4 regions of the Streptomyces cinnabarinus genome follow, and region 1 is predicted to be linked to each of the others. Evidence: riboswitches for the same ligand, from Rfam matches in the RefSeq annotation. Region 1 holds a riboswitch; each other region holds the start of a gene.
What was found. A riboswitch is a leader RNA that binds a small molecule or an ion and turns the genes downstream of it on or off. The one in region 1 is predicted to bind cyclic di-AMP.

Region 1 (6,939 bases):
GCTCGGAGACCACGGTCATGATGTCCGGCGCGTGCCCGCCGCCCGCGCCCTCGGTGTGGTACGCGTGAATGCCGCGGCCCCCGATCGCGGCGAGGGTGTCCCCGACGAACCCGGCCTCGTTCAGGGTGTCGGTGTGGATGGCGACCTGGATGCCGGTGCGGTCGGCGACGGTGAGCGAGGCATCGATGACGGCGGGCGTCGACCCCCAGTCCTCGTGCAGCTTCAGCCCCATCGCGCCGCCGCGGATCTGCGACAGCATCGCCTCGTGCGAGACGGTGTTGCCCTTGCCGAGGAAGCCGATGTTCAGCGGGTAGGACTCCATCGCCTCCAGCATGCGCGCCAGATGCCAGGGCCCCGGCGTCACGGTGGTCGCCTTGGAGCCCTCGGCCGGTCCGGTGCCGCCGCCGATGAGCGTCGTGATGCCCGAGGCGAGCGCCTCGTCGGCGATCTGCGGGCAGATGAAGTGGACGTGCGCGTCGATGGCACCGGCGGTGAGGATCTTGCCGTTGCCCGCGATGACCTCAGTCTCGGGGCCGATGACGAGGTCCGGGTGCACCCCGTCCATGGTGTCGGGGTTGCCGGCCTTGCCGATGCCGGTGATCCGGCCGTCCCGGATGCCGATGTCGGCCTTGACGACACCCCAGTGGTCGATCACCACGGCACCGGTGATGACCGTGTCCGGGGTGCCGTCTGCGCGCGTAGCACGCGACTGGCCCATGGACTCGCGGATGACCTTGCCGCCGCCGAACACGGCCTCGTCACCGGCGAGTCCGGGACCGCCGGAGCGGTCCTCCTCGATCTCCACGAGCAGATCGGTGTCGGCGAGCCGGATCCGGTCGCCGGTCGTCGGGCCGAACAGGTCGGCGTACGCGGCACGCGAGATCTCAGGCATCGAGGGCACCTCCGGTCTCCCCGCGCAGTCCCGGCACGACACGGGCGCCGGCCAGCGGGACGAGTTCGACGTCGGCGGGGATCCCGGGCTCGAAGCGCACGGCGGTGCCGGCGGCGACGTTGAGCCGCTTGCCGCGGGCGGCGGCGCGGTCGAAGTCCAGACCGGGGTTGGCCTCGGCGAAGTGGTAGTGGGAGCCGACCTGGACGGGCCGGTCGGCGGCGTTGAGGACGGTCAGCCGGGTGACTTCACGGCCTTCGTTGTACACGACCGGCCCGTCCGCGAAGAGGACCTCTCCGGGAATCATCGCAGCGCCCTCCCTCAGACGATCGGCTCGTGCACGGTGACGAGCTTGGTGCCGTCGGGGAAGGTCGCCTCGACCTGGACGTCGTGGATCATCTCCGGGACGCCCTCCATCACGTCGTCCCGGGTGAGCAGCTTGCGCCCGGAGGACATCAGCTCGGCGACCGTACGGCCGTCGCGCGCGCCTTCGAGGAGGTGGGAGGTGATCAGGGCGATGGCCTCGGGGTGGTTGAGCCTGAGTCCGCGGGCCCGGCGCTTCTCGGCGACGTCGGCCGCCACATGGATCAGCAGCCTCTCCTGCTCGTGCGGGGTCAGTTGCACGTCCCACCTCACCTCTCGCTCCGGACCGTGCGGGGCCCGGTTGCCGCGGCCACGGGCAAAGTCCCTGGTGGCGTGGAGGGAGGCTAGTTGGACCGAGTTTCGGGAACGTTAACCGAGCTGTGATCCGGTCAGGCGTCCGATCGCGGCTCGGCCATGCTCATCACGGCGCGCAGTCCGTCCTGGAGGACCTCTACCGGGGCCGCCCCGAGCAGGGACTGCTGGGCGATGAAGCCCTGGACCACGGCGACCATGGTGCGGGCGACATGCTCGGCGGGGATGTCCGTCCGCATCATCCCTGCCTCCTGATAAGCCTCGGCCACCCTGACCCAGGCCGTGGTCACCACGCCGTACACCTCGTCCATGACGACCGCGAGCTCCGGGTTGCGCGCGGTCTCCGCCCACACCTGCATGATCAGCCGCGGGAAGACGGGCTCGTCGTCGACGGACAGGGTGCCCCAGATACCGACGGCGCGGCCGAGGACCTCGCCCACCAGCACGTCCGGCGGCGGGGGTGGGCTCTGCCGGGTGAGCTCCTCGAAGGCCGCACGCACCTCCGCGAGGACGCCCTTGACGATCGCGGCGATCAGCTCGTCCTTGCCGCTGAAGTAGCGGTAGACCGCGCCGGCCGAGAGGTCGACCTCCTTCAGCACGTCCTGCATGGAGGTGGCGTGGAAGCCGTTGCGGGCGAAGCAGCGGGCGGCGCCTTCCAGGATCTGGCGGCGGCGGGCGTCGAGGTGTTCCTGGGATACGCGGGCCATGGTCCCCCAATTTAAAACGAACGTTCCTTCTTGACAAGTGCGCCGGGCGGCGAGACGCTGATGGCTCCACTAAAACGAATGATCGTTCTCTATAAGAACGATCCCTGTGAGCACCACCGCGCACCCAAGGGGAAACCATGTCCACCCGCCGCCGACTGATCGCGGTCGTCGTCCTAGTCCCGGTCCTCGCCGCCCTCGCCCTGTGGGCCTTCGCCTGGCCCGCCGCCCGCACCGCACCCCGCGACCTGCCGCTCGGGGTGGCCGGCCCGGCCACCGCCACCGCCCAGGTGGAACGCCAACTGACCCGGCACGAGGGGGCGTTCGAGCTCCACCACTACGCCGACGAGGCCGCCGCCCGGGACGCCGTCGAGGACCGGTCCGTATACGGCGCGATCGTCGTGACACCGGACGGCACCTCGCTGCTCACCGCCTCGGCGGGCAGTCCGGTCGTGGCTCAGCTGCTCCAGCAGCAGGCCGCCGCCGCGGGCGGCGAGGTCCGGACCGTCGACGTGGTGCCCGCGCCCGCCAATGACCCTCGGGGCGCGGCCTTCAACGCCGGCGTGCTGCCGCTCGCGCTGGCCGGTATCGCGGCGGGCGCGGTGGTGACCCTGCTCGGCCTGCGCGGCGGCCGGGCGGTGGCCGCACTGGCCGCTTCCGCCGCGCTGGTGGGCCTCACCGCGGCGGCCGTGGCCCACAGCTGGCTGGCGGTCGTCGACGGCAACTGGTGGGCGGAGGCAGGGGTGTTCGGCCTGGCGACCCTCGCGGTGAGCGCCGCCGTCGCCGGACTGGCCGCCCTGATCGGCCCCGCCGGGATCGGGATCACCGCGGGCCTGGTCATGCTGTTCGGCAACCCCTTCTCCGGCGCGCCCTCGGCGCCGGAGCTGCTGCCCGAGCCGGTCGGCGCGATCGGACAGTGGCTGCCGCCGGGCGCGGGCGCGACGGCGCTGCGCTCCACGGCGTTCTTCGACGGCGCCGCGGCCACCGGCCCCGTGCTGACACTGACGTGGTGGGCGACGCTGGGCCTGGGCGCGGTGGTGCTCGGCGCCCTGCTGAAGTCCCGTACGCAGAGCCAGCCGACACCGGAGCGGGAACTCGCCCCGGTGTCATAGGCACTGCGGGACGCGCCGGCGCGAGCGCCGCGTGCCCTGGACGGACAGCGCCGCGCGGCTCGCGTCACGGTGCCGCCGCGCTCGGACAGTTGACGCACGTGAGCGCGGTGCGGGCGTCCCGCCGCCATCTCGACTCGTCCGGCCCGGAGTTGAAACGGACCAAACGAGGTACCCCCTTTTGGCGTAGCCGCGCCTCCTTTTGCCGACCCGTCAGGGTTGCGCAACGCGCGTAGCCCCAGGACCGAAATGGACGTTCCGTGCCTGGTCCGGGCATCCCCCGGGCCCTCGACGATCGTTCGAACGGAGCAGTGTCCACCCGAACGGGTGAGTGGTGAGTAACACCACAAATCCCCGGTTCCATTGGGATTTTCGGACATCAGTGAGTCAAGATCCCTGTCTGACGACAAGCCCCCGCCACAGCGGCGGGGCGGTCCGGGCGGACGCCGAGTCCTGCCGCCGCCCGGACGACCGGTCGACAGGAGTGGATCGGCAGGAGTGGAGGACCCAGGCACGACGGGTCGCCGGCACGGAGGTTCGCGCCGAGCAGCCCTTGGGGTGAAGCCGCTTTTCGCGGCCGGGCAACTTCGCCAGCCCGAATCCGACAGGTCATCCTTCACAGGCGGCTGACGAAGGGTTGCGCATGACTGCGCTCAATCGTGTCCCGTCGCTGATGGCCCGTGCCGGTACGGCTTCGGCGCTCACCATCGCCGCCGTGGGCGGTTCGATCGTGGCCCCCGGCCTCTCCGCCGAGGCCCAGGCGGCCACTCCGGCGACGAAGGCACTCCAGGTCGCGGCCTCCAAGAAGGGCTCCCCCTACAAGTGGGGCGCCGTCGGGCCGCACCGCTTCGACTGCTCCGGGCTCACGCTGTACTCGTACAAGAAGGCGGGCAAGAAGCTGCCTCGTACGGCGGCCCAGCAGTACAACAAGACGCGCCACATCTCGTCCAAGAGCCGCAAGTCCGGCGACCTCGTGTTCTTCCACTCGGGGTCGAACATCTACCACGTCGGCATCTACGCCGGGAAGGGCAAGATCTGGCACGCCCCGAAGACCGGGGATGTGGTGAGGCTGCAGAAGATCTGGACCAAGAGCGTCTGGTACGGCCGGGTGAGCTGACCGGCGGCCCGAGGGGGGCGGCGGCGTCCTGACACGCCGCCGCCCCTGACGGTCGCTCAGGTGACGGCTTCGAGGAGCAGGACCGTGCCCAGGGCGGTCAGGGCGGCGCCGGTGACCGCTTCCACGCGCCGGGCGGCCCGCGGCCTGCGCAGCCACCGGCCGAGCCGGTCCACCAGCAGCGCCACGGCCGGGAACCACAGCAGGGCGAGCACCACCACGATCAGTGCCAGCAGCAGGGTCCGGGGCAGCGCGGGAGAGCCTGCCGGCACGAACTGCGGGAGCAGGCTGAGGAACGTGATCGGCGCCTTGGGATTGAGCGCGTTGGTGACGAAGCCCTGCCGCAGCGGGCGCGCGGCGACGGAGGTCTCCTCGGGAGCTTCCGGGCGCGGTCGGCGCAGGGCCCGGAGCGTGCGTGCGCCCAGGTACAGCACATAGGCGCCGCCCAGCAGTTGAAGCGTTCGGAACAGTGCGGGGACCGCGGTCAGCACGGCCGCCACCCCAGCGACCGCCAGCGCGGTGTGCAGCATCAGCCCGGCCGTGATGCCGAGCGCGCAGGCGATCCCGGCCCGGCGCGAGACCAGGGCGTTGCGTACGACCACGGTGAAGTCGGCCCCGGGCATGGCGACCATGCCGGCGGCGACCCCGGTGAAGGCGAGAAGCTGTCCGTCCATACGGCCAGCGTGCCGTGCGGAAGCCTTCAGCAGGTACTTCGAATATTCTGGGTCTGCCTTAAGCAATGCTTTAGTCTCCGGCCCGGCGCCCGAGCCCCAAGGGAGTCTCCCGTGTACGACCCCACCCGGCTCGCCGCACTCGTGGCGGTCGCCGAGGCCGGTTCGATCACCCGGGCCGCCGAGCGGCTCGGCTACACCCCGCCCGCGCTCTCCCAGCAGCTGGCGAAGCTGGAGCGGGAGGCGGGCACACCTCTGCTGGTCCGGCACCATCGCGGGGCCCGGCTCACCGGCGCGGGCGAACTGCTGGTGGCGCGGGCCCGCCGGGTGCTGGACGAACTGGAGCGCGCCCGGCATGAACTGGCCCGGCTCACCGGGCTGTCCGGGGGCACGCTCCGGCTCGGCACCTTCCAGACCGCGGGCGTCCATCTGCTGCCGCCGGTACTGAGCGCGTTCCGCCGGGCCCACCCGGACGTGGAACTGACGGTGGCCGACTACGAGCCGCCCGCCGGGGTCGCCGCGGTCGCCGCAGGGGAGATCGATCTGGCGCTGACCCACACCTATGAGCCCGCGGACCCGGTGCCGGTGCCCGCGTCGGTCGTGCTGGAGCCGGTTCTGGTCGAGGAGTTGGTGCTGGTGACCGCGCCCGGGCACGCCCTCGCCGACGCGACCTCACGGCTGCCGCTGAGCGAGCTGGCCGGGCAGCCGCTGATCAGCATGGCGCCGGATCATCCGGCCCGGCAGGGGGTGGAGGCGGTGCTGGCCCGGGCCGGGGCCACCGCGTCGGTGCTGGTGGAGACCCCGGTGTACGCGCTGGTGTGCGCGCTCGTCAGTGCGGGGCTCGGGGTCGGTGTGGTGCCGGAGATGGTGGCGCGGACGGCGGTCACTCCGGTCGGGACCCGGGCGCTGGAAGGGGGCGAGCTGCGCCGTACGATCTCGGTCGCGCGGCGGGCGGAGGGGGCGACGCCCGCGGTGGACGCCTTCGGGGCGCTGTTGCGGGGTGCGTTCGCCAGGGCCTGACTCCTGCGGGGCCTGGACCGGGGCCAGGGCCTGGACAAGGGGCCTGCGGGCGCGGGCCGGGGGGATTCGGTGATGGCCCTATGGCTCCTGCTGGCCCGCCGTGGTGACCGGGCGGGCCGGGGCCGTCCAGGGGAGTTCGATGGAGACCGTCTTGCCGCCCTCGCGGGTCGGCCGGACTCTGAGGCGGCCGCCGCACTCGGCGGTCAGCCAGCGGATGATCACCAGTCCCCGGCCGTTGTCCTGCTGGACGGCGGCGGGCAGGCGCTTGGGGAACCGCGGATGACTGTCGGTGACCCCGATGCGCAGTTGTTCGTCATGGTGCAGCTCGATGTCCACCGTGAAGGTGGGTGACTGACCGAGCGTGTGCTGTACGGCGTTGGTGGCGAGTTCGGAGACGATGAGCCTGATGGTGTCGGCCACGTCCGTCTCGACCGGCAATCCCCATTCCGCGAGAGTGCTGACCACATAGCCACGCGCCGCGGAGACCGAGGCGGGATCGCTCGGCAGAGTGACGGATGCTTCCAGATGGTCTGCCATGGCGACGTCGTCCCTTTCCCACGGGACCGCAGTCCGACACGGAGCGGATGGTTCGAGTACGGTCCCGGACTGGTGCTTCATCGCCAGACTGCCATTACCGCGCCGGTCACGGTGGCGATCCACCAAGATATGCATATATCTGTCGCTCGAAGCGGTGAACTCTGCTACGCGAGACCGTATTTGGGCGGCCCGGTTGGAGTAAGGAGTAGCGCATGCAGCA
Region 2 (6,939 bases), 4.1 Mb from region 1:
GACGCCGCCGAGCGGGAGCGGGACGAGGACAGCGAGGCCGCCACGCCTGACGCGGGCCCGGAGGACACCGGCGAGGTGGCACCCGTGCGCTTCCAGTCCACGTGCTGCGCCGGGATCTCCTCCAGGAAGCGGGAGGGCGGGTTGTACGACGGCTGCCCCCACGCGCTGCGCAGCGACGAGCGCGTCAGATACAGCCGTTCCCGCGCGCGGGTGATGCCGACGTAGGCGAGGCGGCGCTCCTCCTCCAGTTCCTTGGCCTGGCCGAGGGCGCGCATGTGCGGGAAGACGCCGTCCTCCATGCCGGTGAGGAAGACGATCGGGAACTCCAGGCCCTTGGCGGTGTGCAGGGTCATCAGGGTGATGACTCCGGAGCCGTCCTCGTCCTCGTCGGGGATCTGGTCGGAGTCGGCGACGAGCGCGACCCGCTCCAGGAAGTCGGCGAGCCCGCCCGGGGTTTCCTCCGACTCCTGCTCGAACTCCAGGGCCACGGCGGCGAGTTCCTGGAGGTTCTCGATCCGGGTCTCGTCCTGCGGGTCGGTGGATGCCTGCAACTCGGCCAGATAGCCGGTGCGTTCGAGGACGGCTTCGAGGACGGTCGCGGGTCCGGCGCCGGACTCCACGATCGTCCGCAGCTCCTCCATCAGCGTGTTGAACCGCTTGACGGCGTTCGTGGAGCGCGCGGCCATGCCGTACGCCTCGTCCACCCGCTTGAGGGCCTGCGGGAAGCTGATCCTCTCCCGCTGGGAGAGCGCGTCGATCATCGCCTCGGCGCGCTCGCCGATGCCGCGCTTGGGGACGTTCAGGATCCGCCGCAGCGGGACCGAGTCCTCGGGGTTGGCCAGCACCCGCAGGTAGGCCAGGACGTCCCGGACCTCCTTGCGCTCGTAGAAGCGGACGCCGCCGACGACCTTGTAGGGCAGGCCGACGCGGATGAAGATCTCCTCGAAGACGCGGGACTGGGCGTTGGTGCGGTAGAAGACGGCGACGTCGCCGGCCTTCGCGTCGCCCGCGTCCGTGAGGCGGTCTATCTCGTCGGCGACGAACTGGGCCTCGTCGTGCTCGGTGTCGGCGACATAGCCGGTGATGCGCGCGCCCGCGCCCGCGTTGGTCCACAGGTTCTTGGGGCGGCGGGACTCATTGCGCTCGATGACCGCGTTGGCGGCGGTCAGGATGGTCTGCGTGGAGCGGTAGTTCTGCTCCAGCAGGATCGTCGTCGCGTCCGGGTAGTCCTCCTCGAACTGGAGGATGTTGCGGATCGTCGCGCCGCGGAAGGCGTAGATCGACTGGTCGGCGTCGCCCACGACGCACAGTTCGGCGGGCGGGAGCTCCGCCTCGGGCGGTACGTCGACGGGGTGCTCGGAGGTGCCCACCAGCTCGCGCACGAGGGCGTACTGGGCGTGGTTGGTGTCCTGGTACTCGTCGACGAGGACATGGCGGAAGCGGCGGCGGTAGTGCTCGGCGACGTCCGGGAAGGCGCGCAGCAGATTGACCGTCGTCATGATCAGGTCGTCGAAGTCGAGGGCGTTGGCCTCGCGCAGCCGCGACTGGTAGAGCGCGTACGCCTGGGCGAGGGTCTTCTCGAAGCCGTCGCCGGCCTGGGCGGCGAAGTCCTCCTCGTCGATCAGCTCGTTCTTGAGGTTGCTGATCTTGGCGCTGAAGGACTTGGGCGGGAACCGCTTGGGGTCGAGGTCGAGGTCCCGGCAGACCAGGGCCATCAGACGCTTGGAGTCGGCGGCGTCGTAGATCGAGAACGACGAGGTGAACCCGAGCTTCTTGCTCTCGCGGCGCAGGATGCGGACGCAGGCGCTGTGGAAGGTCATCACCCACATCGCGTTCGCGCGCGGGCCGACGAGCTGCTCGACGCGCTCCTTCATCTCGCCCGCGGCTTTGTTGGTGAAGGTGATCGCGAGGATCTGGCCGGGGTGCACGTTCCGCTCGGCGAGGAGATAGGCGATGCGGTGCGTGAGCACACGGGTCTTGCCGGAACCGGCGCCGGCCACGATGAGCAGCGGGGTGCCGGAGTGGACGACGGCCGCGCGCTGGTTCTCGTTGAGCCCCTCGATGAGCGCGGCGGCATCCAGCGCCGGGCGTGGGGCGCCGTCGCGGTAGTAGTCGTCCCGGTCCGGCGGCACGTCGAACTTCCCACCGAACAGATCGTCCGGAACCGACTCCGGAGCGTGCTCGTCCTCGGGCGGCGGCGGAGGCTCCTCCTCACGCCCACGAGGGGCCTGAAGATCCGCCAGGAAGCTGTCATCAAAGAGGCTGCTCATCGCTCTCCGAGTCTAGGGCTCCCCACTGACACCCCGCCGCCGCCCTCGGAACATCGGACGGTTTTCAGAAGCCGAGGATCTTCCAGACCTGGCCGCCCGGGGTCTTCCTGCCGTCCAGGACGGTGCCGTCGCGGTCGGCGATCGACCAGGCGGAGACGTAGACCTTGCCGTCGTGCGGGTCCACGGCCACGCCCGCCGGGAAGGGGACCTTGACGTCAGTGCGCCCGGTGCCCGAGAGCTTCGTCACCACGCCCGCGAAGAGCTGGCTGACGTACAGGTCTCCGCTGCCGTTGACGGCGATGCCGCTGATCGGCCCGAAGCCGGACTTGAAGCCGAGGATCTTGCCGGTCCAGGCATCGACGCGCCACACCCGCGCGGTGGGCTTCTCGGTGAGGCCGTTCAGCTCACCGACGTAGAGCGTGCCGTCGGGTCCGAGCGCCAGGGACGTGGGGACGGACTCCCGGCCGTTGTGGTCCGGGAAGACGGTGAAGGGGCGGGCCTTGCCGGACCGGGAGATCTCCACCAGGTCGTTGCCCGCCGCGTCCGCGACGATCTTCCGGCCGTCCGGCAGGGCGAGGACGGCGTACGGGTTGGACTCCACGTTCGCCTTGTGCGGGTTGTGCTTCAGCTCCACGGCGGACACGTCGGCGGCGATCCGCGCCGTGCCGTGGTCGATGCGCAGCAGCTTGCCGAGGGTGTTCCAGGGCCGGTGCGTGGGCACCCCGGCCTCCGGCGGGACGAAGGTCTCCACGCCCCACACCTCCCCGTATCGGGCGGACACACCGGCGACGCCGGTGGCGAAGCCGCCGTCCGGGGCGGCGCCCGAGGGCAGCCCCTTCACCACCCGGCGGTGCTTCCACGCGCCCCCGTCCCAGTAGATCTTGGTGACGGCGGAGGTGAGTCCGACGCAGGTCTCCCCCTCCGGCCCCTCCCCGATGCACTTCTTGCCGCCCCGGCCGGCTTCGGCGACGTACAGCCGCCCCTCGTCGTACGAGAGCTGGCGTGGATTGTCGAGCCCGCTCGCGATCACCCGGACGACCGGCCGGCCGTCCCCTCCCCCGCTCGCCCCGGCGGGCGCCACGCCCACGGTGGCGGCGAGCGCGACGCCCGTGGCAACGACGAGTGATGTGCGCTTCCTCATGGCCGTACCCCCTACTCCCCCACCGCGGCTCACACGACCGCGGCTGGCTGGAAGCTAGCGCCGGGAAGCGGGCGGACGATGTCACTCCGGAGAAAATACGCACAACTCGGCATAGATCCATCCGGATTGACCACACCCCGCGACGTTCTGACCCAAGGTCACGAAAATGTATCGGGCATATCACCCATCAACCTTCACAGGGGCCACACGAGTTGGCTACCGTGCCGGGCAGGCCGTACGACCCCCACCGGCGAACGACGCCGGGCCGCGCGGCCTCCGCCGAGTCCGCTGCCCGCCGACGGCAGCCGGAGCCGGGGACCCAACGGACCTTGGGGTGAATCGGCCCGACTCCCTTACCGGAGAGGGCCGTAGGGCAAACCTTCCGAACCACCCGCCCGAACCCGACAGCTAACTCGGTAGGCGGTACATGGAAGGAGTCGCCTCCCTTGGCGTCGCACCGCAAGTCGCGTCCCGCAGGGCCGCGCGTCGCAGGCATACGGACCCCCGCCCTCGCCACGGCCGCGCTCACCTCCGTGGCCCTGCTGTCCCAGACGGCCAACGCCGCTCCGGCCACGGACGACAAGCCGAGCCTCGAAGAGGTCGAGAAGAAGGTCGATGACCTCTACCGCCAGGCGGAGACGGCGACCGAGAAGTACAACGCGGCCAAGGAGAAGACGACCAAGCAGCGCAAGCAGGTCGACACCCTGCTGGACGACGTCGCCAAGCGCACCCAGAAGCTGAACGACGCGCGGGAGGAGCTGGGCTCCTTCGCGGCCGCGCAGTACCGCACCGGCGCCGCGGCCCCCGACACCGCGACGTTCCTGCTGGCCGACTCGCCGCAGGACTACTTCGACCAGACCCAGCTGATGAACCGGATGACCGGTCGCCAGAAGGAAGCGGTCGACGACTACGTCACGCAGCAGTCGGCGACGATGAAGAAGCGCGAGGAGGCCACCGAGAGCCTCCAGACGCTGAACGAGTCGCAGGGCGAGCTGAAGACCGCCAAGGCGACCGTCCAGAAGAAGCTCGCCGACGCGCGGGACCTGCTCTCCGACCTGACCGCGGAGGAGAAGGCGCGGCTCGCCGAGATCGAGCGCAAGCGCCAGGAGGAGGCCGCGCAGAAGGCGGCCGAGCTGGCGGAGAAGCAGGCGGCGGAGGAACAGCGCCGCAAGGAGGCCGCGGAGGCGGCAGCGGCGGCCGAGGCCGAGCAGCAGGAGAGCGGCTCCTCCTCCAGCGACTCGTCGTCCTCCGGCTCGTCCTCCACCGGGTCCACCGAGACCGAGGCCCCGGCGGACTCCACCTACGCCGCGAAGGCCGAGAAGGTGCTCGCCTTCGCCCGCGCGCAGATCGGCAAGCCGTACGTCTGGGGCGCGACCGGCCCGGACTCCTACGACTGCTCCGGCCTCACCCAGGACGCCTGGGCGGCCGCCGGCATCTCCCTCCCGCGCACCACCTACGACCAGGTCAACGCGGGCACCACGGTCTCCCTCGCCAACGCCAAGCCCGGCGACCTCGTCTTCTTCTACGAGAACCTCGGCCACGTGGGCATCTACATCGGCAACGGCATGATGATCCACGCCCCGAAGCCCGGCGCCTACGTCCGCGAGGAGTCGATCTACTACGACGGCGAGGGCTCGATCCACAGCGTCGTACGCCCCGCCTGATCCGACCCGGCACGCGCGCGTGGGCGTGATCGACGCCTACGCACGCGTGCCGCTGCCGCTGGGCGAGCGACGGCGACGGATCCGTGGACGCCCCGCGCGTAAACCCGTCCGCCCTGCCACCCTGCCGCCCGCGCGTATTTCGTGGCCCCCGCGCGCGTGGCCCGTCGGGAACCGGCCTCCCGCTCCTTAGCATCGGCGCATGCCCGGCACCTCTGCCCCTCGCTCACTTCGCGCCTGGTGGGCGCTGCGTCCTCCGGCGGCCGGTGCCGCGGTGATGGCGACCGGCATCATCTCGGTCGGCCTGCACCTGACCGGCTACGAGGTCCTCTCCCGGATCACCCTGGCCGTGGCCTGCGTCGCCTGGCTGGGCCTCGCCACGGACTTCGTCCTCAGGCTGCTGCGGCAGCCCGCGCGCTGGCGGCAGGAGGCGGGCACCCCCGCCGCGCTCACCGCCGTCGCGGCGACGACCGTGCTCGGCACCCGTTTCTCCGCGCTCGGCTGGCAGGCCCTGGCCGCTGCCCTGCTGGCGCTCGCCGCGGTGCTGTGGCCGGGCCTGCTCTACGTCGTCGTGAGCAACTGGCGCCGCCGTATGCCCGGCGCGGTGTTCCTCAGCTGCGTGGCCACGCAGGGCCTCGCCGTCCTCGGCGCCACCCTCGCCGCGGCCGAGTCCACGGCCTGGCTCGCGCACGCCGCGCTCGTGCTGTTCTGGCTGGGACTCGTCCTCTACGGCCTCGCCCTGCTCCATTTCGATCCGCGCCAGGTGCTGGAGGGCGCCGGGGACCACTGGGTCGCGGGCGGCGCGATGGCCATCTCGGCGCTCGCCGGGTCCAAGCTGATCGCCGCGGACAGCCCCGGGCTGTATCTGTGGAACGACGACGCCGACGATGTCCTGCACACGGTCACCGTCACCCTGCTGGTGCTCGACCTCGCCTGGTACGCCGTGCTCGCCGTGGCCGAGGCGGTCCGGCCACGGCCCCGCTACGACGTACGCCGCTGGGCGACCGTGTTCCCGCTGGGCATGACCGCGACGGCGACCCTGTCCGTCGCCGCCGCCATCGAGGTGTCCTGGCTGGAGACCCCCGGCGAGATCCTGCTGTGGATCGCGGTCGCGGCCTGGCTGGCCGTCGCCGTGGGGGCGGTCCAGGAGGAGCGGGCCTACGTCTCCGCCGCGGCCGAGGAGGCCGAACTCACGTCCACAGCACGGCGATGAAGACGTTCGCCGTGGTGAGCAGCCCGACCAGCCCGAACAGGCCCTTGTCGACCTTCTCCTCGTCCCGCTTCACATAGACCAGACCGAGGATCACGATCAGCAGCGCCAGCTTCACGCCGATCTTGATGTTGTTCACGGTCTGATCGTCGGCCTGGTTGAGCCCGACCAGGATCACGCCGGTCACCAGCATCGTCAGCGCACCGTGCAGCATCGCCGGCACGAACCGGGCGGTGCCCTGGCCCATCGCCTTCATCTGGGTGAGGAAGCCGCCCAGGAGCGAGGCGATGCCGATGATGTGCAGGCCGACGAAGAGATGGATGAGTACGTCCATGAGGCCGGAGCCTAATCAGGGGCCTCTGAGGCGTCCGACACCGGCCCGCCTCCCCACGCCCTCGCCGCGCCCTCCCCGCTCGATGGATCCTGCATATATGCGCTCCATAGCACCCCGCCGCCCCCACCCGCCCCGCAATCCAGGACTTCGGTCATCGCGCAGCGTGAAGGCGACCGCTCCGTTCGCGGATCACGGTCACATACGGTCACCCGGCGATCCCCTCATGGCAGTTCCGTACAACGCGTTACCAAGCCGACACACACAGGCTTAGCGTCCTCCACCAGGTGACCGGCTCCCCACCGCCGCCCGGGCCAGGGGCGGCA
Region 3 (6,939 bases), 5.3 Mb from region 1:
CACTCGGTGTACCGCATGGCGGCCGGCGGGTCGTCATTGCCCAGCGAGCCGAAGTTGCCGTGGCCGTCGACCAGCGGCAGACGCATCGAGAACGGCTGGGCCATGCGCACCAGCGCGTCGTAGATCGACGCGTCGCCGTGCGGGTGCAACTTGCCCATGACCTCGCCGACCACGCGCGCGCACTTCACATAGCCGCGGTCGGGGCGCAGGCCCATCTCGTTCATCTGGTAGACGATGCGCCGGTGCACCGGCTTGAGGCCGTCACGGGCGTCCGGCAGGGCGCGCGAGTAGATGACCGAATACGCGTACTCAAGGAAGGAGCCCTGCATCTCGTCCACGACGTCGATGTCGAGGATCTTCTCCTCGAACGAGTCGTCGGGCGGCGGGGTCTTCGTGCTGCGGCGGGCCATCGCTGCCAAGGCTCCTTTGTCTTCGTGCTCGCTTGCTGGGCGCGCGCACCGGATCTGACGCGGACCATTGTGGACCGCGGCACTGACATCCCGGACCAGGACCCGGCGTCGGCCGTGCGGACCGGTGCGGAGAGTGACCTCCGCTCACGACTGCCCGCAGGCTACGCGATCCGATGCCGGCATCCGCCCTCGGCGTACGCAGTCCGGGAACTTCGCCGACGCCGCGCACGCTTGCATACAGTGGCAGGACCGGCAGGAAAGCCGCGGTTTCGAGGACCGCGCCGCGATCGAAGGGACGCACATGCCCATGGGTCACACGGCCACAGACCAGGCAGGCACCGGGGGCCTGACAGCGACCGAGCACCGCCTGGCCAACGGCCTTCGCGTGGTGCTCTCCGAGGACCACCTGACCCCGGTCGCGGCGGTGTGCCTCTGGTACGACGTCGGCTCACGTCACGAGGTCAAGGGACGTACCGGCCTGGCTCACCTTTTCGAGCACTTGATGTTCCAGGGCTCCGCCCAGGTCAAGGGCAACGGCCACTTCGAGCTGGTGCAGGGCGCCGGCGGCTCGCTCAACGGCACCACCAGCTTCGAGCGCACCAACTACTTCGAGACCATGCCCGCCCACCAGCTGGAGCTCGCCCTCTGGCTGGAGGCCGACCGCATGGGCTCCCTGCTCGCCGCCCTGGACGACGAGTCGATGGAGAACCAGCGCGACGTCGTGAAGAACGAGCGCCGCCAGCGCTACGACAACGTCCCCTACGGCACGGCCTTCGAGAAGCTGACCGCGCTGGCCTACCCGGAGGGCCACCCCTACCACCACACGCCGATCGGCTCGATGGCCGACCTGGACGCGGCGACCCTGGAGGACGCGCGCGCGTTCTTCCGCACGTACTACGCCCCGAACAACGCCGTGCTGTCGGTCGTCGGTGACATCGACCCGGAGCAGACGCTCGCCTGGGTCGAGAAGTACTTCGGCTCGATCCCCGCCCACGACGGCAAGCCCACCCCGCGCGACGGCTCGCTGCCGGAGATCATCGGCGAGCAGCTGCGCGAGGTCGTCGAGGAGGAGGTCCCCGCGCGGGCGTTGATGGCCGCCTACCGTCTCCCGGAGGACGGCACGCGCGCGTCCGACGCGGTCGACCTGGCGCTCACCGTCCTGGGCGGCGGCGAGTCCTCCCGCCTGTACAACCGGCTCGTCCGGCGCGACCGTACGGCCGTCGCCGCCGGGTTCGGGCTGCTGCGTCTGGCCGGTGCGCCCTCCCTGGGCTGGCTGGACGTGAAGACCTCCGGCGACGTCGAGGTCCCGGTGATCGAGGCCGCCATCGACGAGGAGCTCGCCCGGTTCGCGGCCGAGGGCCCGACGGCCGAGGAAATGGAGCGCGCCCAGGCCCAGTTGGAGCGCGAATGGCTGGACCGGCTCGGCACCGTCGCGGGCCGCGCCGACGAACTGTGCCGCTACGCGGTGCTGTTCGGCGACCCGCAGCTCGCCCTCACCGCCGTGGGCCGGGTGCTGGACGTGACCGCCGAGGAGGTCCAGGAGATCGCCAAGGCCCGGCTGCGCCCCGACAACCGCGCGGTGCTTGTCTACGAGCCGACCGTCCCCATGGAGACCGTCGAGGAACCCACCGAGGACCTGGAGTCCGCGGCCACCGTGGAAGCAAGCGACGAGAACGAGGAGACGGCCAAGTGACCGAGCTCGCCCCGATGGAGTTCCACCCCCAGCCCCAGGCGGGTGAGGCGAAGGTCTGGGCCTTCCCGGCGCCCACGCGCGGGACCCTCGACAACGGCCTGACCGTGCTGCGCTGCCACCGCCCCGGCCAGCAGATCGTCGCCGTCGAGGTGCTCCTGGACGCCCCCCTGGAGGCCGAGCCGGCCGGCCTGGACGGCGTCGCCACGATCATGGCGCGCGCCTTCTCCGAGGGCACCGACAAGCACACGGCCGAGGAGTTCGCCGCCGAGCTGGAGCGCTGCGGCGCCACCCTCGACAGCCACGCCGACCACCCCGGCGTGCGCCTCTCCCTCGAAGTGCCGGTCTCCCGGCTGCCCAAGGCACTCGGACTGCTCGCCGACGCCCTCAGGGCGCCCGCGTTCGCCGACAGCGAGGTCGAGCGGCTGGTCCGCAACCGCCTCGACGAGATCCCGCACGAGCTGGCCAACCCCTCCCGGCGCGCCGCCAAGGAGCTGTCCAGGCAGCTCTTCCCGGCGACCGCCCGCATGTCCCGCCCGCGCCAGGGCACCGAGGAGACCGTCGAGGCCATCGACTCCGCGGCCGTACGCGCCTTCTACGAGCGGCATGTGCGCCCCGCCACGGCCACCGCCGTGGTCGTCGGCGACCTCACCGGCACCGACCTGGACGCGCTCCTCGCCGACACCCTCGGCTCCTGGACCGGCTCCTCGGCCGAGTCGCGGCCGGTGCCCCCGGTCACCGCCGACGACACCGGCCGGATCGTCATCGTGGACCGCCCCGGAGCCGTCCAGACGCAGCTGCTGATCGGCCGCGTCGGACCCGACCGGCACGACCGCGTGTGGCCCGCGCAGGTCCTCGGCACGTACTGCCTCGGCGGCACCCTCACCTCCCGCCTGGACCGCGTCCTGCGCGAGGAGAAGGGCTACACCTACGGCGTGCGCTCCTTCGGGCAGGTCCTGCGTTCCGCCCCCGACGGCAGCGGCGCGGCGATGCTCGCCATCAGCGGTTCCGTCGACACGCCGAACACCGGTCCCGCCCTGGAGGACCTGTGGAAGGTGCTGCGCACCCTCGCCGAGGGCGGGCTCACCGACGCCGAGCGGGACGTCGCCGTGCAGAACCTGGTCGGGGTGGCGCCGCTGAAGTACGAGACGGCGGCCGCCGTGGCGAGCACCCTGGCCGACCAGGTCGAGCAGCACCTGCCCGACGACTACCAGGCCACGCTGTACCGCCGGCTCGCCGAGACGGGCACCGTGGAGGCCACCGCGGCGGTCGTGAGCGCCTTCCCGGTGGACCGTCTGGTGACGGTGCTGGTCGGTGACGCGGCGCAGATCAAGGAGGCCGTGGAGGCCCTTGGGATCGGTGAAGTCACCGTCGTGACGGCCGAGTAGACACCTCCTCGGATGTGAACGCGCGGTCACGCGCGTGTGGGGCCCTGGTGACGGAAGCGCCACCAGGGCCCCTTTATGTCCGAATTGGGGGAGAGGTTGCCTGTCTGACCTGTGGCATGCGCTACAAAAACAGTGATCCGTTTGGGAATTGAAAGTTGCCCCGATTAGCGTCATGCGGGCTGTCCGTCAGGCAGTGCGCCGCGACCGCGGCACCGGACAGTCATCGCCGAGTCCCCCTACGGCGCGAGCCAGGGGAGCCGGGGACCCACCGCAGTCCCTGGGGTGAATCGGGCGCCCGCGCGTAGTGCGAGGGGGTCCGTAGGAGACCTTCCTGCTCCGAACCCGTCAGCTAACCCGGTAGGCGAGAAGGAAGGAAAGGACCAGCCACTACATGGCGTTCACCCGCGCCACCGGGAAGCACCGCCGTCCCAGCCGGATGCAGCGCACGACCGCCCGCGCGGCGGGCGTCGCGGCCCTCACCACCACCGGCGTCGTCGGCACTCTCGCGGCCGCCCCGGCGCTCGCCGCCGAGGTCCCCGCGGAGCAGACCGGTCTCACCCCCGTGATCACCATCGGTGACTCGGTAGCCGACCAGATCGACGCCCAGGCCGCCGCGCAGCAGCAGGCGGCCGTCGAGGCGGAGGCCAAGAAGGAGGCCGAGGAGGCCGCGCGCAAGCGGGCCGCCGAGGCCGCCGAGGAGGCCCGCGAGGCCAAGGAGCGCGCCGCCCGTGAGGCCGAGCGCAAGCGCCTGAACACCTTCGTCTCCCCGATCTCCGGCTCCTACGTCTCGACGAGCTACAAGGCCGGCGGCGCCGTCTGGTCCTCCGGCAGCCACACCGGCATCGACTTCCACGCCTCCAGCGGCACCTCCGTCCACTCGGTCGGCACGGGCACCGTCGTCGAGGCCGGCTGGGGCGGTGCCTACGGCAACCAGATCGTCATCCGGATGCATGACGGCACGTACACCCAGTACGGGCACCTGTCGTCGATCGGTGTCGCGGTCGGCCAGAGCGTCACCCCGGGCCAGCAGATCGGCCTGTCCGGTGCCACCGGCAACGTCACCGGGGCGCACCTGCACTTCGAGGCCCGCACGACCGCGGAGTACGGCTCGGACATCGACCCGCTCTTCTACCTCCGCTCGCACGGTGTGAGCCTCTGACGGCATCCGCCACCGCTTACCGGAACCCCGGCTCCCAGAGTCGGGGTTTTCGGCTTTTACCGGGCCCTGTTGTCCAAAAAATATCCATGGATTCCGGCCCGCCATCGGAAATTCCCGCTCATTGCCATAGAGTCGATGAACACGTCAGCCATCGACGTTTCACGGGGATTAAAGCGGAGGTCGGTCATGCGTGTTCCGGCGCAGTCGGTATGCACGGCGATCCGGGACGACATCGTCGCCGGAGTCCACGAGCGCGGCGGCCGGCTCACCGAGGAACTGCTCGCCCGCCGCTACGGTGTCTCGCGCGTCCCCGTCCGGGAGGCCCTGCGCACACTGGAGGCGGAGGGCTTCGTGGTGACCCGGCGGCACGCGGGCGCGTGTGTCGCGGAACCGACCGAGCAGGAGGCCGCCGACCTGCTGGAAATGCGCGGCCTGCTGGAGCCGCTGGGCGCCGCCCGCGCCGCCCAGCGGCGCACCGAGGCGCATCTGAAGGTGCTGCGCGGCCTGGTGAGGCTCGGTCAGGAGCGGGCCAGGAGGGGCAACAGCGAGGATCTGCGCTCGCTGGGCAGCTGGTTCCACGAGACGCTCGCCCAGGCCTCCGGCAGCCCCGCGCTGACCTCGATGCTGACCCAGCTGCGGCACAAGATCGCCTGGATGTACGCGGTGGAGGCGCCCGCCAGCCCCGTGGAGGCGTGGGCGGAGCACGGCGCGATCGTGGACGCGGTGGCGCGCGGCGACAGCGAGCGCGCGCGGGCGATCACGGCCATGCACACCGAGCGCGCGAACGGCGCGCACCGGCTGAAGCTGTCCGCGGGACCGGAGCGTGTGAGGAATTCGCAACATCCCGTAAACATGTCGGGTCAGCCGTATTAACACGCGCGCCGTATACAAAGAGGCAGTAATTCGCGGGGGATTATTTCTGCTGCCCGAATTCGGAAATGGCGATCGCCCGGCGGGAAAGGCGAAGGGCCCGCCCGATAATTCGGACGAGCCCCTCGGGAAGCGGCGAGTGCCGCGTGCGCACTGGCTCAGACGGTCTCGGGGAGTTCCTCGAGGCCCTCGGCGACCAGCTTGGCCAGCCGGTCCAGGGCGGCGTCCGCGCCCTCGGCGTCGGAGGCGAGCACGATCTCCTCGCCGCCCTGGGCACCCAGGCCCAGAACGGCCAGCATGGAGGCCGCGTTGACGGGGTTGCCGTCAGCCTTGGCGATCGTCACCGGGACGCCTGCGGCCGTGGCGGCTCGGACGAAGATGGAAGCGGGGCGGGCGTGGAGGCCCTCGGCCCAGCCGACGTTGACGCGGCGCTCAGCCATGTGATGCTGCCCTTCAGGTGCTCAGGTTGTCTAGACCAGTGTTCCACAACGTGAAGCGTGCCCGGAACAGACCTTCGTCCCGTTCCGTGTGGTCGCCGGACCGCGGCCTCGATCCGGCACCCGTCCTCCACAGACTGCCCCGCGCCGTTGTCGGACGCGAGCCGTAATCTGGGCCCCATGCAGAGCGCCTCGGACCGGCACGAGTACCCCGCCCACTGGGAAGCCGACGTGGTGCTGCGCGACGGCGGCACCGCGCGCATCCGACCCATCACCGTTGACGACGCCGAGCGCCTGGTCAGCTTCTACGAGCAGGTCTCGGACGAGTCGAAGTACTACCGCTTCTTCGCGCCCTACCCGCGACTGTCCGCAAAGGACGTCCACCGCTTCACGCACCACGACTTCGTGGACCGGGTGGGACTCGCGGCCACCATCGGCGGCGAGTTCATCGCCACCGTACGCTACGACCGCATCGGCCCCGACGGAATGCCCGCCTCCGCCCCCGCCGACGAGGCCGAGGTCGCCTTCCTCGTCCAGGACGCCCATCAAGGCCGCGGTGTCGCCTCCGCCCTCCTCGAACACATCGGCGCCGTCGCGCGGGAGCGCGGGATCCGCCGGTTCGCCGCCGAGGTGCTGCCCGCCAACACCAAGATGATCAAGGTGTTCACGGACGCCGGGTACACCCAGAAGCGCAGCTTCGAGGACGGCGTCGTCCGCCTGGAGTTCGGCCTGGAGCCCACCGACCGCTCGCTCGCCGTGCAGTACGCGCGCGAGCAGCGCGCCGAGGCCCGGTCCGTGCAACGCCTGCTGGTGCCCGGCTCGGTGGCCGTCATCGGCGCCGGCCGGACCCCCGGCGGCGTCGGCCGGGGCGTCCTGGACAACATCCGCGCGGGCGGCTACCGCGGCCCCCTGTACGCGGTGAACCAGGCGTTCCCCGAGGAGCTGAAGGAGCTGGCGGGCGTGCCCGCGCACCGCTCGGTGCGGG
Region 4 (6,939 bases), 6.3 Mb from region 1:
TCGCTCAAGATACTGAACGACAATTCAGTAAGGAGACCTATGGCCGTCCCACTGCTCTCGCTCACCTGGACCGACGACATCACCGGCCACCAGGGCTTTCTCGTGATCGACCGGCTGGTGCGCGGGGTGTGCAGCGGCGGTCTGCGGATGCGTGCGGGATGCACACTCGACGAGGTCACCGGCCTCGCCCGCGGCATGTCCATGAAGGAAGCGCTGCACTACGACCCGGAGGGCCGCTACATCCCGCTCGGCGGCGCCAAGGGCGGCATCGACTGCGATCCGCGCGACCCGGCGGCGTACGGCCTGCTCGTGCGCTACCTCCGGGCGGTACGGCCGTACATCGAGAGCTTCTGGACCACAGGCGAGGACCTGGGCCTGAGCCAGGACCTGGTGGACCGGGCGGCGGCCGAGGCGGGTCTCGTGTCGTCGATCCAGGCGGTCTATCCGCTGCTCGACGACGAGCCCGCGGCCCGGCGGCGGCTGGCGGACGCCTTCGCCGTGGAGGTCGACGGCATCGGTCTGGACGAGCTGGTCGGCGGCTGCGGGGTGGCGGAGGCGGCGCTCACGGCCCTGGACCGGGCCGGGGTGCCGTACGCGGGCACGCGCGTGGCCGTCCAGGGGCTCGGCACCATGGGCGGGGCGACCGCCCGCTTCCTCGCCCGCGCGGGGCTGGCGGTCGTTGCCGTCGCCGATCTCAAGGGCACCATCGCCAACCCGGCGGGCCTGGACGTCGAGGCCCTGCTCGCCGCGCGGGACGCGTACGGCACCGTCGACCGCGGCGCGCTGCGCTCCGGCGACCGTGAACTGCCCGGGGACGCCTGGCTGTCGGCGGACGCGGAGGTGCTGGTGCCCGCGGCCGTGTCGTACGCCGTCGACCGCGAGAACCAGGAGCGGATCACCGCCCGCTGGGTCGTCGAGGCCGCCAACATGCCGGTTCTCCCGGAGGCCGAGGCGCTGCTGGCCGCACGGGGCGTCACCGTGCTGCCCGATGTCGTGGTCAACTCCGGTACGAACGCCTGGTGGTGGTGGACCCTCTTCGGCGACATCGGCCCCGACGCGGCGGAGGCCTTCGCCCACACCCGTCACGCGATGCGCACCCTGACCGAGCGGATGCTCACCCGCGCGGAGACCGACGGCACGACTCCCCGCGCGGCCGCCCACGCCATCGCGGCGGACCGGCATCCGGTGATCGTGGAGAGGTTCGGGCAGTACCGGTGAGCGCGCGCCCGTGAGCCGGGGGCGTCCGAGCCGAACGCCTGCGCACCGGCCCGTGCGGCGCCCCTGGTTGAGCCTTTCACCACCCCGGGGTGGACCCCGGCGCCCCCGGCACCAGGGTTTAGGGTGAGCGCCGTGGCGAGGGTGCGGTTGAGTGTGGCGGAGCGGCGTGAGGAGTTGCTGCGGGCCGCCATCGAGCAGATCGAGGCACGGGGCGTGTCGGCGGTCAGGATCGCCGACGTGGCCTCGGCGCTCGGCGTGAGCAACGCCCTGGTGCTTTACCACTTCTCCACCAAGGAGAAGCTGGTCGCCGCGGCCTTCGCGTACGCCGCCGAGGACGACCTCGCGCAGCTGCGCAAGCTGCTCGGCCGCCGGACGACCGCGCTGCGCCGACTGCGCACGGCCGTCCGCTGGTACGCGCCCACAGGTCAGGCCAAGGGCTGGCGGCTGTGGATCGAGGGCTGGGCGGCGGCGCTGCGCGAACCCGCGCTGCGTGAGGTCACCCAGGCCCTCGACAAACGGTGGAAGGCGGCCATCACCGAGGTCATCGCCGAAGGGGTGGCCGCGGGCGAGTTCCCCTGCCCCGACCCCGAGGCCGCCGCCCTCCGCCTCACCGCCCTCCTCGACGGCCTCGCCGTCCAGCTGACGTCCTACCAGGGCGCCCTCTCACGCGCGCGTGCCCAGGAGTGGGCCGACGAGGCACTGGCCCGGGAACTGGGCATCGAGCGAGAGGCGTTGACGGCAGCGGCGCGCTGAGCGGCCACCCCCGGGAGGCTTGGCGGGGAACTTCAGACGGCCGCGTCGATCCGCATCTTGATGTCGTCCGGCGACAGGCTGCCCTTGGCCGTCACATGGTCGCCCGAGGACTCCCCGCGCAGCCGTCGCCCGATCCACGGCACCAGGTACTCGCGCGCCCAGTGCACATCGTCCCGCCGGACCTCCAGCGTCCCGCGCGGCGGCAGCGGCGGCCAGGGCTGGTCCGGGTCGGCCGGCACCTGAAGGCCGAGCACCTGGCCCGCACGCAGCGCCACGCGCGTGTGCCCCTCGGGCGAGAGGTGCAGCCGGTCGTCGTCCCAGGCACGCCGGTCCTGCACGGTCCTCAGCGACCACAGGTCGAGCACCGGGCAGCCGTACCGGTCGGCGATGGACCGCACATGCAGGTTGTACGTGGCGATCTTGCCGCGCAGATGCTTCAGCACGGGCACGCCACGGGTGTCGAAGCCGGTCGTCACCATGACGGTCCCGGCGGTCTCGGTGAGCTGGGCGATGGCCCGCTCGAACCGCTCGGCGACCTCGTCGGGGTCGGTGCCGGGCCGGATGATGTCGTTGCCTCCGGCGCAGAAGGAGACCAGGTCCGGGGCGAGCTCCCGGGCCTTGGGGAGCTGGTCCGCGACGATCTGGTCCAGCAGCTTCCCGCGCACCGCCAGGTTCGTATAGCCGAAGTCGCCCTCGGGCCGGCGGTCCGCGAGCAGCACCGCGAACCGGTCGGCCCAGCCGACGAACGCCCCGTCCGGGCCAGGGTCGCCGACGCCCTCGGTGAAGCTGTCCCCCACCGCCACGTACGACCCGATCACTGCCTTGCTGTCACTCTTCGAATCGTCTGCCACATCGGCTCATGATTCACCCTCGAATGTGACCTACGCGACCGTAGGCAGGGGTTGACGGGCGGTGAGATAAGCCACGCCTAAAGCCTTGGCCAACTCCGGAATAAACACCGAAGGCCGGACCCGGGGATCAGGGGTCCGGCCTTCGGCCGCGTGTCAGGCAGGTTGCCGGTGTGGCGGGGGTTCGTCAGCCGATGGAGACGCCCTTCGAGCTGAGGTAGGCGACCGGGTCGACGTCCGAGCCGTAGTCCGGCGTGGTGCGGATCTCGAAGTGGAGGTGCGGCCCGGTCGAGTTGCCGGTCGAGCCGGAGAGGCCGACCTGCTGGCCCGCGGTCACCGACTGGCCGCTGGAGACGGACAGCGAGGACAGGTGGGCGTACTGCGCATAGTGGCCGTCGGCGAGCTGGATGACGACCTGGTTGCCGTAGGCACCCGCCCAGCCGGCCGAGACGACGGTGCCCGTGCCCACGGCCTTCAGGGAGGTGCCGGTCGGGACGACGAAGTCGACGCCGGTGTGGTAGCCGCTGGACCACATGCTGCCCGCGACCTTGTAGGAGGTGCCGACACCGGCGCCGGAGACCGGGGCGGAGAAGCCGTTGACGGTGCTCGGGGCGGCCTGGGCGGCCGGCTGCGCCTGGGAGGCGGAGGACTGGGAAGCCGTGGCGGACTGCGACGTCTTCTTCGTGGCGCCCGAGGAGGACGAGGACGACTTGGTGGAGGACTTCGCGGCCGGCTTCTCGGCGGTGTCCGTCGTGGCGGCCTTCTTGCCGATCGACAGCTTCAGGCCGGGGTGGATCAGCGACGGGTCGGTGCCGACGGCCGTGCGGTTGTCCTGGTACAGCTTCTGCCAGCCACCGCTGACGTTCTGGTCGTCCGCGATCTTCGAGAGGTAGTCGCCGGAGCGGACCGTGTAGGTCTTGGTGCTCTGCTTGGCGGACTTCTTGGCGGCGGCCTTCTTCTCGGCCGTCTTCTTGTCGACCGACTGGACCGACTGGACCGACTGAACGGCCTTTTCCGAAACCGACTGCGCCGGGGCCGCGTGGGCGCCGGTGGCACCCAGAAGCGGGAGGGCGAGCGCGGCGCCACCGGTTCCGGCGACGGCGATCGAGCGGGTGAGGCGCAGGCTCTTGGGACGGCGGTGCTTACCCTTCGCGGGCATGGCGAATTCCTCTCCGGCGCCTACGAGGTGAGCTGTCGGGTTCGGACTGGAGATGTCCGGCCGCGCGCTGGGCGCGACTTGACCCCGAGCCTGTTCCGGAGACCGGACCAGGCGGTTGTGCCTGTGGGTCCCCCGCTCCTGCCGTGCACGGGTGAGTGTGCGGATCCCGAGCGGCGGCAGGATTAGGCGTCCGCTCGGATTGGTGGCGAACGTAAGCGACCAAGACGCAAAGGGACAAGCAGAAGGTTCCACGCGAAGGCGTCCTTCTTGATCCCTAGTAAGAATTCCCAGTCACTTTCCGTGCATTAGGGGGAGATCGACTCCCGTAAATACCCTTGAAAAGCGCATGAATTACGTGAACATGACGGACGACGCACTGTCACTGATATGACGCTGCTCACGTGACGTTGCTCCAGACTCCTTTATTCCAGAGCGAGTTGGAATGAAGGCTGCAATTCGGACAGAACGGAATCGGGCGGATATTGGCACTGTTCGCCCGTTTTGGCATATTCCATGGGTGGCCGGTTTCGATGTCGTATCGTCGTGGCGTGCCCGTCGGCGTGCCGAGCCGGACGGACCGGTGGGAGGAGCCCAAGTGACGCAGCAGGTCCCGTCGACCGAGCCGGAGCTGGCCGGAGTTCGCAACTTCCGCGATGTGGGCGGACTGCCGACCGTGGACGGACGCCGGGTACGGCAGGGTGTGCTGTTCCGCAGCGGCCACCTCGCGCATGCGACCGACGAGGACGCGACGTTCCTCGACACCCTCGGCCTGCACACGATCTTCGACTTCCGCAACGCCGCGGACCAGAAGCTGGAGGGCCCCGACGTCGAGCTGACCGGGGTGCGCAATGTGAACCTGCCGCTGTCCGACCCCGCGGACGGCGCCGAGTTCTGGAAGATGGTCCGCGACGGCGACATCGAGCAGCTGCGGGAGATCCTGGACGACGGCAAGGCCGCCAACCGCATGATCGAGTCGTACCGCATGATCATCAAGGAGCGCACCACCGAGCACTCCCGGGTGCTGCACTCCCTCGCCGAGGACAGCGTCCCGGCCCTGATGCACTGCGCCGCCGGCAAGGACCGGGCCGGTCTGTCGATAGCGGTGACCCTGCTCGCCCTGGGCGTCGAGCGGGAGGCGATCCTCGCCGACTACCTGGAGTCCAACGCCAAGCACCGCCGCTACAAGGTGCAGCGCAACAACAGCTACACCCCCGAGGTCATGGAGCTGCTCAGCCCGCTCTTCGACGCGCGCGCCGAGTACCTGACCGCGGCCTTCGAGACGATCGAGGAGAACTGGGGCGGTGTCGACACCTATCTGGAGCAGGCGCTGGGCGTCACTCCCGAGGTCCGGGAGCGGCTGCGCGAGCGCCTGCTCGACTGACGCAGGACCGGGCGGCTACTGCTTCGCGCCCACCTCGAACAGGAAGTAGATGAACGCGGCGAAGACATGCCCCACCGCGATGTAGATGATCAGGCGGACCCACAGGGCGCGCGGGAACTTCTCCTCCATGTCGCTACCGCTCATGGCATCTCTCCGGTGTGTGAAGGGGTCGGACCGCCCAGGCACAGGGCGGCCGTGGGGCTCTGCAGCAGGGTGTGGACGAACAGGAGCTCGACCCCGGCCGGATCCAGGGCGGCGATCCGGTGCGGGGTGAGCGAGTCGAAGTGGGCGCTGTCGCCCGGTGCCAGCCGGTGCGTGGTGTCGCCGAGGCGCAGCCGGAGCCGCCCGGTGAGGACGTAGAGCCACTCCTCGCCCGGATGCACCCGCACGATGTCGCCCTGGGAGCCGAAGGGAACGTGCAGGCGCAGCGCCTGCATCCCGCGGCCGGGGGCGCCGGCCTGCCAGTACGTCCAGCCGCCGGCCGCCGTCGGTTCCATGTCGGCGGAGCGCACGACGGACTCCCGGTCGGCGACCGTCTCGCCGAGCAGCTCGGAGACCGTCGTACCGTAGATACGCGCGAGCGCTAGCAGCATCGGCAGCGAGGGCTGGCGCTGCCCGGTCTCCAGCCGGGACAGATGGGCCGGGGACAGACCGGCGGCGCGGGCCGCGGCCTCCAGGGTGAGCGCGGCCTGGCGCCGGAGGGCACGGAGCTGGGGCGCCACCACGGGCAGCTCGTCGGCCGGCCCGGTCTCGGGAGAGCTCATGCTCTCCATTCAGCCGGAGATTTGCCTCAGCGGCAATTTTCTTGCCTCTGAGGCAAACCCCTTCCAGCTGCCGCTAGCGGTTGGCCACCGCCTGCTTCACCAGCGTCCTGCCGAAGTCCCACATCAGCCCGCCACCGCTGTGCGCGTCGTCCATCACCTCGGTGAAGGCGTCCACGAACCGCTCCACCTCCCGCTCCCCGACGATCAGCGGCGGGATCAGCTTGATCACCTCCAGATGGTCACCGGAGACCTGGGTGAGGATCCGGTGCCGCTGGAGCAGCGGTACGACGACCATCTGCGCGAACAGTCCCTTGCGCGCCGCCTGGAGCATGGTCCACCGGCTGCGCAGCTTCAGCGAGGAGGGCCTGCCGAACTCGATGCCGATCATCAGGCCCCGGCCGCGTACGTCGGCGAGCAGCTCGTACTTGTCGGTCAGCGCCGCGAGCCGGGACCTCAGCAGGTCGCCGGTGACGCGGGCGTTCGCGACGATCTGCTCGTCCTCCAGTACGGCGAGCACCGCGAGCCCGGCCGCCATGGCCTGGGCGTTGGCCCCGAAGCTCGCCGAGTGGACCAGGACCCGGTCCATCGAGGAGTAGACCTTCTTGAAGATCCAGTCCTTGCCGAGGGTGGCGCCGACCGGCACATAGCCGCCGGACAGGGCCTTGGCCACGCACACCAGGTCCGGCTCGACGCCGTCCTCGTGCTGGTAGGCGTAGAAGTCCCCGGTCCGGCCGAGCCCGGTCTGCACCTCGTCGGCGATGAGCAGCGCCTTGTGCTTATGGAGCAGCTCCTGGGCAGCGCGCAGATAGCCGGGCG

Region 2: another riboswitch for cyclic di-AMP. It lies ahead of STRCI_RS24730 (C40 family peptidase); the one in region 1 lies ahead of STRCI_RS05800 (C40 family peptidase).
Region 3: another riboswitch for cyclic di-AMP. It lies ahead of STRCI_RS30115 (M23 family metallopeptidase); the one in region 1 lies ahead of STRCI_RS05800 (C40 family peptidase).
Region 4: another riboswitch for cyclic di-AMP. It lies ahead of STRCI_RS34450 (LysM peptidoglycan-binding domain-containing M23 family metallopeptidase); the one in region 1 lies ahead of STRCI_RS05800 (C40 family peptidase).

What each region holds. Positions count from the first base shown of each region.
Region 1 is NZ_CP114413.1:1,360,010-1,366,948, forward strand. Features, by position in the region: gene STRCI_RS05775 (urease subunit alpha) at 1-892, opposite strand, end outside; gene STRCI_RS05780 (urease subunit beta) at 885-1,196, opposite strand; gene STRCI_RS05785 (urease subunit gamma) at 1,211-1,513, opposite strand; gene STRCI_RS05790 (TetR/AcrR family transcriptional regulator) at 1,642-2,271, opposite strand; gene STRCI_RS05795 (ABC transporter permease) at 2,409-3,380, shown strand; cyclic di-AMP (ydaO/yuaA leader) riboswitch at 3,890-4,017, shown strand; gene STRCI_RS05800 (C40 family peptidase) at 4,021-4,494, shown strand; gene STRCI_RS05805 (LysE family translocator) at 4,551-5,165, opposite strand; gene STRCI_RS05810 (LysR family transcriptional regulator) at 5,277-6,182, shown strand; gene STRCI_RS05815 (ATP-binding protein) at 6,261-6,719, opposite strand; gene STRCI_RS05820 (helix-turn-helix domain-containing protein) at 6,932-6,939, shown strand, end outside.
Region 2 is NZ_CP114413.1:5,431,208-5,438,146, reverse strand. Features, by position in the region: gene pcrA (DNA helicase PcrA) at 1-2,270, opposite strand, end outside; gene STRCI_RS24735 (ScyD/ScyE family protein) at 2,335-3,411, opposite strand; cyclic di-AMP (ydaO/yuaA leader) riboswitch at 3,695-3,849, shown strand; gene STRCI_RS24730 (C40 family peptidase) at 3,858-5,075, shown strand; gene STRCI_RS24725 (tellurite resistance/C4-dicarboxylate transporter family protein) at 5,275-6,285, shown strand; gene STRCI_RS24720 (hypothetical protein) at 6,263-6,616, opposite strand.
Region 3 is NZ_CP114413.1:6,630,397-6,637,335, forward strand. Features, by position in the region: gene STRCI_RS30100 (DNA gyrase/topoisomerase IV subunit A) at 1-410, opposite strand, end outside; gene STRCI_RS30105 (M16 family metallopeptidase) at 712-2,103, shown strand; gene STRCI_RS30110 (M16 family metallopeptidase) at 2,100-3,488, shown strand; cyclic di-AMP (ydaO/yuaA leader) riboswitch at 3,703-3,866, shown strand; gene STRCI_RS30115 (M23 family metallopeptidase) at 3,880-4,647, shown strand; gene STRCI_RS30120 (GntR family transcriptional regulator) at 4,834-5,520, shown strand; gene STRCI_RS30125 (HPr family phosphocarrier protein) at 5,676-5,957, opposite strand; gene STRCI_RS30130 (bifunctional acetate--CoA ligase family protein/GNAT family N-acetyltransferase) at 6,135-6,939, shown strand, end outside.
Region 4 is NZ_CP114413.1:7,636,565-7,643,503, reverse strand. Features, by position in the region: gene STRCI_RS34465 (Glu/Leu/Phe/Val dehydrogenase dimerization domain-containing protein) at 40-1,218, shown strand; gene STRCI_RS34460 (TetR/AcrR family transcriptional regulator) at 1,372-1,971, shown strand; gene STRCI_RS34455 (SGNH/GDSL hydrolase family protein) at 2,004-2,789, opposite strand; gene STRCI_RS34450 (LysM peptidoglycan-binding domain-containing M23 family metallopeptidase) at 3,007-3,978, opposite strand; cyclic di-AMP (ydaO/yuaA leader) riboswitch at 3,983-4,142, opposite strand; gene STRCI_RS34445 (tyrosine-protein phosphatase) at 4,574-5,359, shown strand; gene STRCI_RS34440 (DUF6126 family protein) at 5,375-5,503, opposite strand; gene STRCI_RS34435 (helix-turn-helix domain-containing protein) at 5,500-6,123, opposite strand; gene STRCI_RS34430 (aspartate aminotransferase family protein) at 6,197-6,939, opposite strand, start outside.